Regions from separate parts of the Mesorhizobium sp. M0910 genome, predicted to be linked through region 4. Evidence: predicted binding sites of a transcription regulator. Region 4 holds the regulator's gene; each other region holds the start of a gene.
What was found. The regulator LexA, encoded in region 4, represses DNA repair genes until DNA is damaged. The targets are predictions, from matches to a motif close to TGTTCNNNNTGTGTTCNG.

Region 1 (3,405 bases), on a different contig from region 4:
TACGTTCGCCTGCAGCCTGGTGAAGGCAAAACCGACTTTCTGATCGTCGGTGGTGAGGACCACAAGACAGGGCAGGCCGACGATGCCGACAACCGCTTCGCGGCCCTGGCGGACTGGATCAAAAAATTGGTGCCCGATATCGGCGCGGAAACCAATCGATGGTCCGGGCAGGTGATGGAGACCGTCGACTATGCCGGGTTCATCGGCCGCAATCCCGGCAACCGGCATGTCTTCGTGGTCACCGGCGATTCCGGTCAGGGCATCACCCATGGGGTTGTTGCCGGCCAATTGGTTTCCGACCTGATCCTGAAGGGGGAAAGCCCTTGGCGGGAACTTTACGAACCCTCCCGCAAGACGGTACGGGCGATCGGCGACTATTTGGCGGAGAATGCGACAGCGATCAGGAGTTTTGCCGAGTATGTCGCGCCTGGCGAAATCGATTCCGCCGATAAGCTGCGGCCGGGAGAGGGCGCCATCGTGCGCGAAGGGCTTACCAAAGTCGCGGCTTTTCGCGATGAGGACGGCACGCTCCACAAGCGCTCGGCCGCATGCACCCATGTCGGCTGCCACGTCCATTGGAACTCATTGGAACGCTGCTGGGACTGCCCCTGCCACGGCTCGCATTTTGCCGTCGACGGCACGGCTCTGAACGGGCCGGCCGTATCGCCCCTGGCTCCTGTCGGATAATTTTTTTTTCGCCCCCGCCGCGCAACTCACAATTCCTTCTCGGCCAGCTCCCGAAATGCGTCGGGAACCGACCGCTGTAGTCCGAGCGCGACCGAGGCGTAGCCGACCGCCTCCCAGCCGAAGCGGTCGCGGATCTTGTCGATGGCGCGATCCGCGATCCAGCGCGCCGCGTCCTTCCGGGTGCCGGGGCGGCGGCGGTCGTCGAGCCCGAGCGGCAGCTCCAGTTGCAGCCCGGCATGCTGCTCCAGATGCGATACGGCGATCGCCAGCAGCGAGATGGTCTTTTCGTGCGGATGGTCGATGAGCACCTTGCGCACCAGCGCCTCGGCGATTTCGGCCAGCATGGCGGTTGCCGAAATCGGCTGGTCGAGCGTGACCGAGCGCGTCACCGAGCGCAAATCGGCAAAGCGGACACGAACCGTCACCGTGCGGCCGGGCCGGGATTTCGCACGCAACCTGGTGGCGACCCTGTCGGCCAGATGCAGCAAAGCGGGGACGAAGACCTGCTCGTCGGCCGGTTTTCGGCCGAGCGCCGATTGCGCGCCGGCCGAGCGCGCCCGGCGCTGCGTCTCAAGCTTGCGCGGATCGCGGTTCCACGCCAGCGCATTCAGTTTCTCTCCCGCCGCCGGCCCGAGCAGGCGCTCCAGCGCGCCACTGTTGGTCTTCGCCAACTCGCCGATGGTGTTGACGCCGATACCGGCCAGCCGCTCCCTGGTGACGGGGCCGACGCCCCACATCAGCTCGACCGGCAGCTCATGGAGGAATTCCAGCTCGTGGCGCGGATCGACCACCACGAGCCCGTCGGGCTTGGCCACTTGTGAGGCGATCTTGGCCAGATGCTTGGTGCGGGCCACTCCGACCGAGATCGGCAGGCCGAGCTCGGCCCGCACGCGGCGGCGTATCTTGCCGGCGATCTCGGCCGGCGAGCCGAACAAATGGGTGCAGCCGGCGACGTCGGCAAAGGCCTCGTCGATCGAAATCCGCTCGACCACCGGCGTGAAATCGCCGAGCACCTTGATTGCCGCATCGCCCAGCCGCTGATAGTCCTTGAAATGGCCGCCGACGAAAATGAGTTGCGGGCAGAGTTCCCGCGCCCGCCGTCCCGGCATGCCGCCGCGCACGCCGAACGCCTTGGCCTCATAGGATGCGGCAAGCACTACCCCGCCGCCGACGGCAATCGGCTTGCCGCGCAAGGCCGGGTCGAGCAATTGTTCGACCGAGGCATAGAAGGCATCCAGATCCGCGTGGAGGATGTTGGCTTCCATCCGGCCCGTTCGCTCGCGGCGGCTCGAACGCCGCATTGTCTCGCGTTATGATAGGAACATAAAGAGAACATTGCGGGTGAATTGTCAAGCAGCGCGGAGGCCGCCGCCGCAACCTACAGCGCCATCTTGTAGCCGAGATGACTGGCGGTGAAACCGAGGCGCTCGTAAAAATCGTGCGCCTCCCGTCGACCTTTGTCCGTGGTGAGTTGGACGAAGTTGCAATTGCGCGAACGGCACGTTTCAATCGCCCATTCGACCATCAGTTTGCCGACGCCGCGCGAGCGCCATTGCCGGGCGACGCGAACGCCTTCGATCTGGCCGCGCCAGGCACCCTTCCTGGAGATACCCGGAAGGAAGGTGAGTTGCAGGGTCCCGACCACTTGCCCGGCCTCGACAGCCACGGCCAGCAACTGGTTGGGATCGGCATCGATTGCGCTGAAGGCATCGAGATAGGATGGCGCAAGCGGCGTGGATAGGTCTTCCCGGTCTGCGCCGAGCACATCGTCGGCAAGCATTGCAACGATCGCCGGCAGGTCGGGCGCCTGCGCGCGACGGAATTCGATCTCGCTCATCGCGCGAAGACATACGGTGCGACGTCGGCGATCGCAATATCCGTTTTGACTTGCAAGGGAAGGCCCGCGCCTTCAGGTGATCTCGAACGCCCAGAGGCGGTGGCCGTAGCGGCGGAAGAAGCGGGCGAAGAGGCGCTGCTGTCTGGCACGGGCGAGGTCGGCGGCGCGCCTTTCCTGCCGCCAGCGCGGCATGTTGCGGAACATCGCCAGGAAGCGGGCGGCGTCCTCGAGTGCCTCCTCGGCTGTCTGCGCCGGGCGGATCGCCGCCAGGAACAGAACGCGGCTCGGCTTCATCTGGTCAATCGCCACCTTGCGCTGGCGATGGCCCTGGCGTGCCTTGCGGATGCCGTCCTGGCGGATGGCCGCGAAAGCGGCAAGCATGGCCGGGCTGTCGCCGCTATAGCCGCAGGCATGGGCGAACTGGGCTGGGTTCATCGTCGCTCCCTTGCTGCCGGCCGGCCGCGGTTCCGTGGCTCGCGCCGATTCCAGCCCGCATGATATATAAGCATAACTCAAATAATTGAACAAGTGAAACTTTCACGTTGATGTAAGCGGAACCGACTCGACTCCGCCTCGAAAACCGATAATGATGTGAACAAAGCAGGAACAACGATGGGGTGGCCATGGCATTGGCGGGCAAGGAAGCGACGATCGCCGATGTCGTCTCGATTGCCGTCGAGTGCATCGATTGCGGCCGCAACAGGTGGTGGAAGCCGGCCGAGCTCAAGCGGCATGGGGTGAGGCCGGAGACGCCGCTATCAGCGCTTTCGGGGCGCCTCATCTGCAAGGCCTGCCGTGCCGATGGCCTGCCGGGCGCCGCCGTTTCGATCCAGGCCGCCTTCATCGACGACCGGCAACGGGTGCGCGCCGAGGCGCGCCTG
Region 2 (3,405 bases), on a different contig from region 4:
CGTCGGCGCGCGCGATCACCCATTCGAGCAGTTTCGAAGCTTCCTGCGGATTGTCGGCCAGCCAATGGTCGAACGGGTCGCGGATAGCGCTTTCGACGATGCGGATCGCCTCGATCGTCGCCAACCTGTCCTTGGTCTGGCCGACGAATTCCGGTTCGCGGATGAACACCGACAGCATGCCTGCCGCCGAGATCATCACATCCTCGGAAGTGACGATCGAGGCGCGCTTGTTGCCGACCAGGTCGGCATAAGCGCGCAAGCCGCGCGTCAGGACGTTGCGGAAGCCGGCCTCATGCGTGCCGCCCTCGGCGGTCGGGATGGTGTTGCAATAGGAATTGATAAAACCGTCGCCGCCGAACCAGGTCACCGCCCATTCGAGCGAACCGTGACCGCCCTGCTTCTCGCTCTTGCCGGCAAACATTTCACGGGTCACCTGGAATTCATCGCCGAGCGAGGCTTTCAGATAATCCTTGAGGCCGCCCGGAAAATGGAATTCTGCCTTGGCCGGCGTCGTGTCCTTTTCCTTGATCAGCGACGGATCGCAGGTCCAGCGGATTTCGACACCGCCGAACAGATAGGCCTTTGACCGCGCCATGCGGTAGAGCCGCGCCGGCTCGAAAGCAGCACCCTTGCCGAAAATCTGCTCGTCTGGATGGAAGCGGATCTTCGTGCCGCGGCGGTTGTGCACCTCGCCGAGCTGCTCCAGGCCGGTCACCGGAACGCCTCGCGAGAAACGCTGGCGATAGAGCTTGCGCCCAATCGCGACCTCGACCTCGAGATGGTCGGACAGCGCGTTGACCACGGAAACGCCGACACCGTGCAGGCCGCCGGACGTCTCGTAAACCTTGCTGTCGAACTTGCCGCCTGAATGCAGCGTCGTCATGATGAGTTCGAGCGCCGGCTTCTTGAATTTCGGGTGCGGATCGACCGGAATGCCGCGGCCGTTGTCGGTTACGGACAGGTATCCGTCGGCGGAAAGCTCGACATCGATGAAGGTCGCATGGCCGGCGACCGCCTCGTCCATCGAATTGTCGATGACCTCGGCGAACAGATGGTGCATCGCCTTGTCGTCGGTGCCGCCAATGTACATGCCCGGGCGGCGGCGCACCGGCTCCAGCCCCTCCAGCACTTCGATATCGGCGGCACTGTAGCTCTCGCTGGCGTCGCGGGGCGCCGGCCGCTTCGCCGCCTGCACCAGCGGGTCGGCCGGGCGCGCGGCGGCGCGAGCCGGTTGCGGCTGCTTGTCCAATTTGGCGAAAAGATCGTTATTGTCGTCCATGCCGGTCCTGGATTCCGATGCTGCGAATCACCACCCGATACTGCCACGCTTTTTGTGGGCAGGCGACGGAGGTTCCTGTTACGTTCGAGGATAGGGCCTCTTACTGCAAAACCATTCGACAGCCAAGCGGCGGAAATGGGGTCGAAGCTTGGAGCATCGACGCTTTGTAAACCTTGTCCGAAGGTTACGCCGCAAGGTTGGCTGAAAAACGATATCCGCGAACTGTCGCTGACCTAGAATGCAGTGGAACCTTCAAGAGGCTGTCGCTTAAGCATGTTGGATTACAGTTCGCTCCTGCTCGCGGCGGCGCTGTCGGGCACGTGCCTTAGCATCACCATGTTTGCGATCTGGTTCACCGCGCCAAAGGCACGCTTTGTGCTGACGGTGGCCTGCGGCATTCTCGTGCTGGTCGCACATGTCGTGTTGTTCTGGCATTACACCAGGGATCCAAGCGCCTGGCTTTGCCAGATCGTGCTTGTGCTTCTCAGCCTCGGCTTCCTGATCATCTGCCTGTCGGCTATGCAATATCTCGGCACAGGCGACTACAGGCGCGCCATCTTGCCGACCTTGGTTGCGATGGCTGTTTGCGCGGGCGCGACGTATCTCGGGTTTGATGGTGTCGGCTTTATTGTCACCTACGCGACGGTAACGGCGCTGCTCTCGCTCATCGGGGCGATGTTCTGGATTGAGGGTGGTCACGATCGCCGGATATTGCTGGTCGTCTCGTTCCTGAGCGGCGTCTGTGCGCTGTCGTTCGGACTTTGCGGCGCGGTCCTGCTGGTCACGGGCCAATGGGTGCTCGGTGTAGCACCGGACAATTGGGCCGAGCGGGTGAATTCCGTCGTGGCCGTCGCCTGCATGACCGGGCTCGGCGCATTGACGCTCTCCCTGCATCATTTGCAGGCGCAGATCGAATTGAAGGCCGAGACGATGACCGATCCATTGACCGGGCTGATGAATCGGCGGGCGTTGACGGCACTCTACGGCGAGCGGGTCTTCGGTCCGTTCATGTCCGTTGCCATGTTCGACCTCGACCATTTCAAGAGGACGAACGACGTATTTGGTCACCCGGTCGGCGACCAGGTTCTGTGCCGCTTTGCCGCCATCATCAGGAAATACGCCCGGACCGGCGTCGACGCCTTCCGGTTGGGCGGCGAGGAATTCGTGCTCGTCATGTCGCGGATGACGGAAGAGAAGGCCTATGACATTGCGAGCAAGATCAGCGTCGCCTTCGGCACGGAAGTCGTGGCCACCCAACTCGGTCCGTTGCGAAGCACAGTCAGCGGCGGCATCGGCTTTGGCGGAACAAACGGCACCGGTCTCGACGATGTGCTGGCCGAAGCCGACGCAGCACTCTATGCGGCAAAGCGCGCCGGGCGAAATCGCGTCGTCGTCCGGGACCGGGCGAGCAAGGCCGACGGGCCGGCCTTGCGTTCTGCCTGATTGAGGTTTCTATCTTCTTGTTAGACCCATGATCTTGTCCGAAAACCGGATTCCACTTTTCGGGATCATGATCTATTCCGCCGCACCCAGATATTCCGACAGCGGCGGGCAGGAGCAGACAAGGTTGCGGTCGCCGGCGACATTGTCGATGCGCGACACCGGCGGCCAGTATTTTGCCGCCGTGTCGGCATCGCCGGCGGGGTAGGCCGCCTCCAGGCGCGAATAGGGATGGGTCCACTGGCCGGCCAACGCCTCGGCGGCGGTGTGCGGCGCATTGACTAGAGGATTGTCGGCCAACGGCCATTCGCCCTTCGCCACCTTGGCTGCCTCGCCGGCTATGGCGATCATCGCCTCGCAGAAGCGATCCAGCTCGCGCTTGGGCTCGGACTCGGTCGGCTCGACCATCAGTGTGCCGGCCACCGGGAACGACATGGTCGGTGCATGGAAACCATAGTCGATCAGCCGCTTGGCGATATCGTCGACGCTGATGCCGGCGCTGTCTTTGAGCGCGCGGGTGTCGAGGATGCATTCATGCGCAACGCGTCCGTTGCGCCCTTTGTAAAGCAGGGGGAAATGCTCGCCGAGCCGCGTCGCCACATAGTTGGCGGAGATGATCGCCGTCTCGGTCGCCTGCTTCAGGCCGGAAGCGCCCATCATACGAATATACATCCAGGTGATCGGCA
Region 3 (3,405 bases), on a different contig from region 4:
CGAAAAGCGCATGGACGGCTTTTCCGAAGTGTTCCACCGCATATCCTACGACAAGATCGGCACCTCGACGATCCAGAGCCGGGCAACCGGCGGCGTCGTCAACGCCACCTTCGTCTTCGTGCTGCCGGGCTCGCCCGGCGCCTGCAAGGACGCCTGGGACGGCATCTTGAAGCCGCAGCTCGATTACCGGCAAATGCCCTGCAACTTCGTCGAGATCATGCCGCGGCTGGACGAGCATTTGCGGCGCGGCTGAGGCGAGCCAAGGTATCAGCCAAGCGACCTCGGTTTAGCGAATGACCGGCTCGCCGTGAAAACGGCGGCGCGAGGGCGGCGACACGCCGAAGCCGACCTCCATCATCAGCCGCGGCGTGCGCGTCGGCACGGTGCCCATATGGAAGCCGAACGGGTCCTCGACAAAGCCGAGGCCGGCCGGCCCGGTCAGCGTGACCGGGCTCTGCTCGCCATAGACGCCCAGCACCTCCTCCGCCGAATGGCCGACAAGCAGCGTCAGCTGATGCTTCAGGATGCGGCGGTTGTGGGAGCCGCGGACATAGACATGCGGCCCGGTGTCGTTGTCGACCGGCACCAGGTAGAAAAAGAACTTCAGCATCCGCCAGTCATCGAGGTCGAAATGGTATTTGCCGAGCGAGGCCATGTTCTTGTCGGCGTCCGAGACGCCACCGGTCGGAAAGCTCCACCAGACGCGGGTGGTGATCAGCTTGGCCTGGCTGCCGAGATAGTGCGCTGCGATATCGAGAAGCAGCGGATCGCGCTGCACGGCGACCGCAGCGTTGCAGTCGAGGACCCGTTCGAAATAGTGACCGCTGAGCAGCGGGCGGCCGAAATGCTTTTCGGCATCGGCGTGTTTTTCGGGCAGGAATTCCAGCCGGCGGTCGAAATTGCCGAAGCATGGCGTGCGCTCGGCGAAGCGGGCAATCTCCTCATGGATGGCGGCCGGCAGCATCAGGCCCGAATAGAGCCCCTCCGTCCGCAGCGCGCCGACGACGGCATCGCGATCGACGCCGGCGAACATCATTTCACCGACATTGCGCGCCGGCGGGACGGGCTTTGCACCGCGCCAGTGCAGGCGCCGCGCCGGCATGGTGCGGGCCAGCATGAACATCGGCAGCCATGCCGGATTCTCGCGAAGGTCGGAAAGATAGGTCGGGATGCGGGCGGCGATGCGGCGCAGCGTACCGCCGTTGCGTGCGATCGCCTCGAGGCTTGCAGCGCCGGACTTGTCGGGGCTTGAAAGGGTCATCGGGGTCCTCAAATGTCGATGGAACAGCATCGACGATAGTCGTCGCCGCCGCTCCGGCACACCCCAAACCCATTCGCCCGTTTCGCAGGGAATGGTAACCCCCGGCCAGATTTTGTGCAATGCACAATAAGCGACGACCCGCCAGAAAATTTGCTTGGGCGGCATTCCCTAGGCCGGGATGGTAAGCCGTCACTTCCGCGGCGCCACCCAGATCTCGGCGTGGAGCCTCCTGGTCGCCAGGCCGCGGGCGATCGCTTCGGCGCTGCGGGCGCTCTTTGATAGCGCGGCGGCCTGACGCTTGCTGATCACCAAGCCTTCGGCGAGAGCGCGATTTCCGGCAAAGACGCGTGACAGGAAGGGCGCGCGGCTGCCGCGTGCCCGCGAAAATCGCGCCGCCATGGTTTGCCTGGCGGTATGGGCGACGACCTCGTCGATCCAGCCCTCCCCCAGCCGCGCGCCCGGTTCCAGCAAGAGCAGCCAGTCGCCCTTGGCCTGCCTGATGCCCGCAGCGATGCCGCCGCTGACATAGTGGCAGCCGGCATGTTCGGCGACGCGGTGCGTCTGATCGGTCGAGCCGGTGTCGCAGACGAGAACGTCGCGCACCACGCCCTCGACCGCGCCGCCGATCAGCGAGGCGAGCGTGCGGGCAAGGCCCTCCTCGTCATTCAGGGTTTCGATCAGGACGCTGAGCATGTTTAGCCGAATAGCGGAAAGCGGTGGGCAGCGCCAGTTTTTGCGGCGCGCCGCGAGAAAGTTCTTGCTTTGTTCTCATCGATGCGATAGGAATACATTCATGAGCAGAGCGATTCGACAGCGGGCGGACAGTCCCTGGGAAAGGGCCAAAATGGAACAGATCGTGCGTGCCGACATTGCCGCCTTCGGCGCTGGCAGGGCCGAGATGGCGAATGCGATGATCGAGCAGAGCGGCATGCGCGTTCGTCCGGACCGCAATCGCGGCCGGTCGGCGGGCATCAATCCGTCCGGCCGTTTCGAGCCGGTCAGCCGGCATGTGTTCGATGACGGCTGGAATTCGCTGGAGGAGCTGCCGCCCTTCAAGGCCGAGGTACAGGTCGAGAAGCCGCGCACCATCATCACCCGCAACGAATCGCCCGATATCTCCTTCGACCGCTCGATCAATCCCTATCGCGGCTGCGAACATGGCTGCGTCTATTGTTTCGCGCGGCCGACGCACAGCTTCATGGGCCTGTCGCCGGGGCTGGATTTCGAATCGAAGCTGTTTGCCAAGCCGGATGCGGCGCGGTTGCTCGACAAGGAATTGTCCAGGGATAATTACCAGCCGCGCACCATCGCCATAGGCACCAACACCGATCCCTATCAGCCGATAGAGAAGCAATACCGGATCATGCGTGAGATCCTCGAAGTGCTGGAGGCGCGCGGCCATCCGGTCGGCATCGTCACCAAATCGGCACTGGTGACCCGCGATATCGACATTCTGTCGCGCATGGCCGAGCGCGGGTTGGCCAAGGTGGCGCTGTCGGTGACGACATTGGACAGGATGCTGGCCAGAACGATGGAGCCGCGCGCGTCGACGCCGACCAAGCGGCTGGAGGCGATCAGACAGCTTTCGGACGCCGGCATTCCGGCCTCGGTGATGGTCGCGCCGATCATCCCCGGACTGACCGACCCGGAAATGGAGCGCATCCTCGATTCGGCGCAGGCAGCGGGCGCGCGTGAAGCAGGCTATGTGCTGCTGCGCCTGCCGCTGGAGGTCGCGCCGATCTTCAAGGACTGGCTGCTGCGCCACTATCCCGACCGCTATCGCCACGTCATGTCGCTGATCCGTTCGATGCGCGACGGCAAGGACTACGATTCGGAATGGGGCAAGCGCATGAAAGGCTCCGGCCCCTATGCCTGGCAGATTGGCCGGCGTTTCGAGATCGCCGCCAAACGGCTCGGCCTCAATGCCGAACGGCGCTCGCTCAGGACCGACCAGTTCGTCCCCGCTGCCAAGGCAACCGAGCAGCTGATGCTGCTGTGACAAAGCGTCTCGCGCCAGCCGCTTTGAAGCGGCCGCAGCAGGCGAAAAATCCCGTCCGGCCTGTCCTGTCCCCGGGCTTGCAGACGGTAGCTCCCTCCTGGTCCGGTGCCCCGCCCGACCCGGAGGGGACTTGCGGAGAATCGGA
Region 4 (3,405 bases):
GGCCATCGCGGTCATCGTGGTGTCGCCGCACGAGGTGGTCGGTCCGAGCTTCCAGATGTCCTTCGCCGCGACGGCGGCCCTTGTCGGCGCCTATGCCGGCTGGTCCGACTACCGCGCCGGCAGGGCCACCACGCCGCCGCCGCGGCGGTCGCCGCTACGCCTCGCCACGCGAAAGGTCCTGCTGGGCATGGGCGGCCTGGCGATGACCTCGATCATTGCAGGGAGCGCCACGGCGCTTTTCGCCATATGGCATTTCCAGCGCGTGGCGCCGCTCAGCCTGTTCGCCAATCTGGCCATCATGCCCATCGTCTCACTGGTCGTCATGCCCTTCGCCGTCCTCAGTGCGCTGGCGATGCCGTTCGGCGCGGATGGGCCTTTCCTATACGTGATGGGCAAAGGGCTGACGGCGATGATCGCCCTGTCCGGGTGGATCTCCGAGCGCTCGCCGATCGATGCGGTCGGACTGATTTCGCTGAGATCTGTCCTTTTGGTGACGATCGCCCTCGTCATTGCCAGCATGGCGACGACCTGGTTGCGGCTCGCGGCACTTCCTTTTGCGCTCGCCGGCTTGCTAACGACAACGCAGACGCGCGTACCCGACGTATTGATCTCGGAGGACGCACGGCTGGTCGCGCTGCCGATCGGCAGCGGTGAGCTCGCCGTCAACCGGGCACGCCCGAATGAGTTCACGATCGACAACTGGAAACGCGCGCTCACATCAGAGGCTATCGTCGCGCCGGAAACACCTGGAAAGAACGATCCGCAATTCGACATTGCCGATCCGGCCGACCTACCGCCGGGCATGCCGTTCATTTGCACGGACGGTCTCTGCCTCGCCAGGCATCCATCCGGCGCGATCATTGCGCAAGCCAAGGACCGCGATACCGCACGGCCAGCCTGCGCCTTCGCCAGCTTGATCGTCATCGACGACGCCACCGCCCATAATCCCTGCTACTACGACCGGCTGGTCCTCGTCGTCACCAAACGGCAACTGGCGCGCGCGGGAAGTGCGGCCGTCTATTTCGATCCACAAGCGGCAACACGCGCCGAAATCCGCTTCGCCGTCGAAAAATCATACCGGCCCTGGCACGTGCAGCGGAAATTTTCACGCGCGGCGCGCGGCCTGCCGCCATACCGCAGAGCCGACAATCCAAAAGCCGGCACCAAGGGCGCAACTCAGTAGCGGCGGATCAGCCCAACGAGCTTGCCCTGCACCTTGACCCTGTCTGGTCCGAAGATGCGCGTCTCGTAGGCCGGATTGGCGGCCTCCAGGGCGATCGAGGCGCCCTTGCGGCGGAACCGCTTCAGCGTCGCTTCCTCCTCGTCGACCAAGGCCACCACGATCTCACCGGGGCTCGCCGTATCGGCGTTGCGGATGATCACCGTGTCGCCGTCGAAAATGCCAGCCTCGATCATCGAATCGCCTTTGACCTCGAGCGCATAATGCTCGCCGCCCATGATCATATCCGGCGGCACCGAAATCGAATGCGTCTGGTGCTGGATAGCATCGATCGGCACACCGGCGGCGATGCGGCCCATTACCGGGATCGAAACGGCGGCGACGACATCGTCGTCATTGCCGGCTGCAGGGACGCGCGACGATGTGGGCTTGCCCTGCCGAGGGGCACCTTGCCCAAGACTGCCCTGGATGACACTCGGCGAGAACTTGCGTGCCGCATTGAGGCCGGGGGCGATCGAGTCAGGCAGGCGTAGTACCTCCAGCGCACGGGCCCGGTTGGGCAAACGGCGAATGAAGCCGCGCTCCTCCAGCGCCGTAATCAGTCGGTGGATTCCGGATTTGGAAGCCAGGTCGAGCGCTTCCTTCATCTCGTCGAAGGAAGGTGGGATACCGCTTTCCTTCAACCTTTCGTGGATGAACATAAGCAGTTCGTGTTGTTTGCGTGTCAGCATAGCGACCCCCAACAGAATCAGAAAACAAACCCAGAACAGACACTATCTGTTCCAGTTGTGTTCCGCAACTGTTTAAAGTTTAATGAATGCGTTAAGGCTCGGGAAACAAACGACGTCCCCTACCGGCGTACCGTATTTTCACCGCCGCGAGCCTCATCCCCTTGATTCTGCTTTCGTTTGCGCCGTTCTGGCCTCCTTGAAGGCGGCACTGGCATCGGCCGTCGGTCGGCAAAGGGCACGGAATTGAACCCGTATCGACTGTGCGGTTTGGTCAATGCACCGTGAACGAAACGAACTCAAAACGCCAACCTCGGGCTAACTCCAGGTTTCCACCGCCTGGTCAGGCTGCTTCTCGCCGGTGGAGCCTTGCTACGCGCTACCCGGTAATGGAAGAACAGTTGATGCGTGTCCGGCGTTGCGTTGGATTTTTTGAGGGAGCAGGCAAATCATGACGGGAATTCCCGATCTCGTGGCCGTAAAGGCGATGGATGCCGCGGATCCGCTGCGCGCGATGCGCGACCGCTTTGTGTTGCCGCAAGGAGTGATCTATCTCGACGGCAATTCGCTAGGAGCTGCTTCACGTGCCGCCTTCGATGAATTGCGCAAGGCCGCGACCGAAGAATGGTCGCATGATCTCATCCGCGCATGGAACACGGCCCGCTGGTTCAACATGCCGCTTGAACTTGGCGACCAGCTCGGGCGCCTGATCGGTGCCGCGGTCGGCCAGACGGTGGTCTGCGACACGACGTCGGTCAACATCTACAAGCTGCTGCACGCGGCCATGGCCATGCGACCGGAGCGGCAGGCCATCGTCGCCGAGGGCGATAGTTTTCCGACAGACCTCTACATGGCTGAGGGTGTGGTTTCGACGCGAAAAGATGCGCTGCTGCGCCTCTCGGGGGTCGACGCGCCGACCATCGAGGAGCTGATCGACGATCGCACCGCCGTGGTGCTGGTCAATCACGTCAACTACAAATCGGGCGAACTGCGCGACATGCCGGCTCTGACGCGCAGGGCCCAGGAAGCCGGGGCGATGATCGTCTGGGATCTCTGCCACACCGCTGGCGCGATGCCAGTCGAGCTCGACAAAGCAAACGCCGATTTTGCCGTTGGCTGCACCTATAAATATCTGAATGGCGGCCCGGGCGCGCCTGCCTTCATCTATGCGGCTGAGCGGCATCTTTCCGACATCCAGCAGCCGCTCACCGGCTGGTGGGGCCATGCACGACCCTTCGCCTTCGAGCCAGGCTATGCGGCCGGCACCGGCATCCGCCGGTTTCTGTGCGGCACCCAGCCGATCCTTTCGATGCGCACGCTGAAGGGCGCGCTCGACATCTGGGACGATGTCGACATGACTGCGGTGCGCAAGAAGAGCATCGCACTGGCCGATCTGTTCATCGAGCTTGTCGAGGCAAAGTGCGGCACTTACGGCCTCACGCTCGAAAGCACGCGCGATGGGGAAAAACGCGGCAGCCAGATTTCATTCATGCATGA

Region 1: dinB (DNA polymerase IV) is a predicted target of LexA. The motif match lies at 2,005-2,022, and genes of this name have one in related genera.
Region 2: parE (DNA topoisomerase IV subunit B) is a predicted target of LexA. The motif match lies at 1,350-1,367, and genes of this name have one in related genera.
Region 3: NKH78_RS09270 (PA0069 family radical SAM protein) is a predicted target of LexA. The motif match lies at 2,014-2,031, and genes of this name have one in related genera.

What each region holds. Positions count from the first base shown of each region.
Region 1 covers NZ_JAMYNZ010000014.1:113,537-116,941, reverse strand. The annotation lists gene NKH78_RS27705 (FAD-dependent oxidoreductase) at 1-687, shown strand, start outside; gene dinB (DNA polymerase IV) at 714-1,952, opposite strand; gene NKH78_RS27695 (GNAT family N-acetyltransferase) at 2,066-2,524, opposite strand; gene NKH78_RS27690 (hypothetical protein) at 2,597-2,959, opposite strand; gene NKH78_RS27685 (hypothetical protein) at 3,148-3,405, shown strand, end outside.
Region 2 covers NZ_JAMYNZ010000004.1:532,199-535,603, forward strand. The annotation lists gene parE (DNA topoisomerase IV subunit B) at 1-1,279, opposite strand, end outside; gene NKH78_RS13560 (GGDEF domain-containing protein) at 1,553-2,722, shown strand; gene gcvP (aminomethyl-transferring glycine dehydrogenase) at 2,795-3,405, opposite strand, start outside.
Region 3 covers NZ_JAMYNZ010000003.1:334,535-337,939, forward strand. The annotation lists gene moaB (molybdenum cofactor biosynthesis protein B) at 1-253, shown strand, start outside; gene NKH78_RS09260 (phytanoyl-CoA dioxygenase family protein) at 287-1,261, opposite strand; gene NKH78_RS09265 (glycosyltransferase) at 1,451-1,954, opposite strand; gene NKH78_RS09270 (PA0069 family radical SAM protein) at 2,106-3,260, shown strand.
Region 4 covers NZ_JAMYNZ010000005.1:284,002-287,406, reverse strand. The annotation lists gene NKH78_RS15130 (ComEC/Rec2 family competence protein) at 1-1,183, shown strand, start outside; gene lexA (transcriptional repressor LexA) at 1,177-1,911, opposite strand; gene kynU (kynureninase) at 2,360-3,405, shown strand, end outside.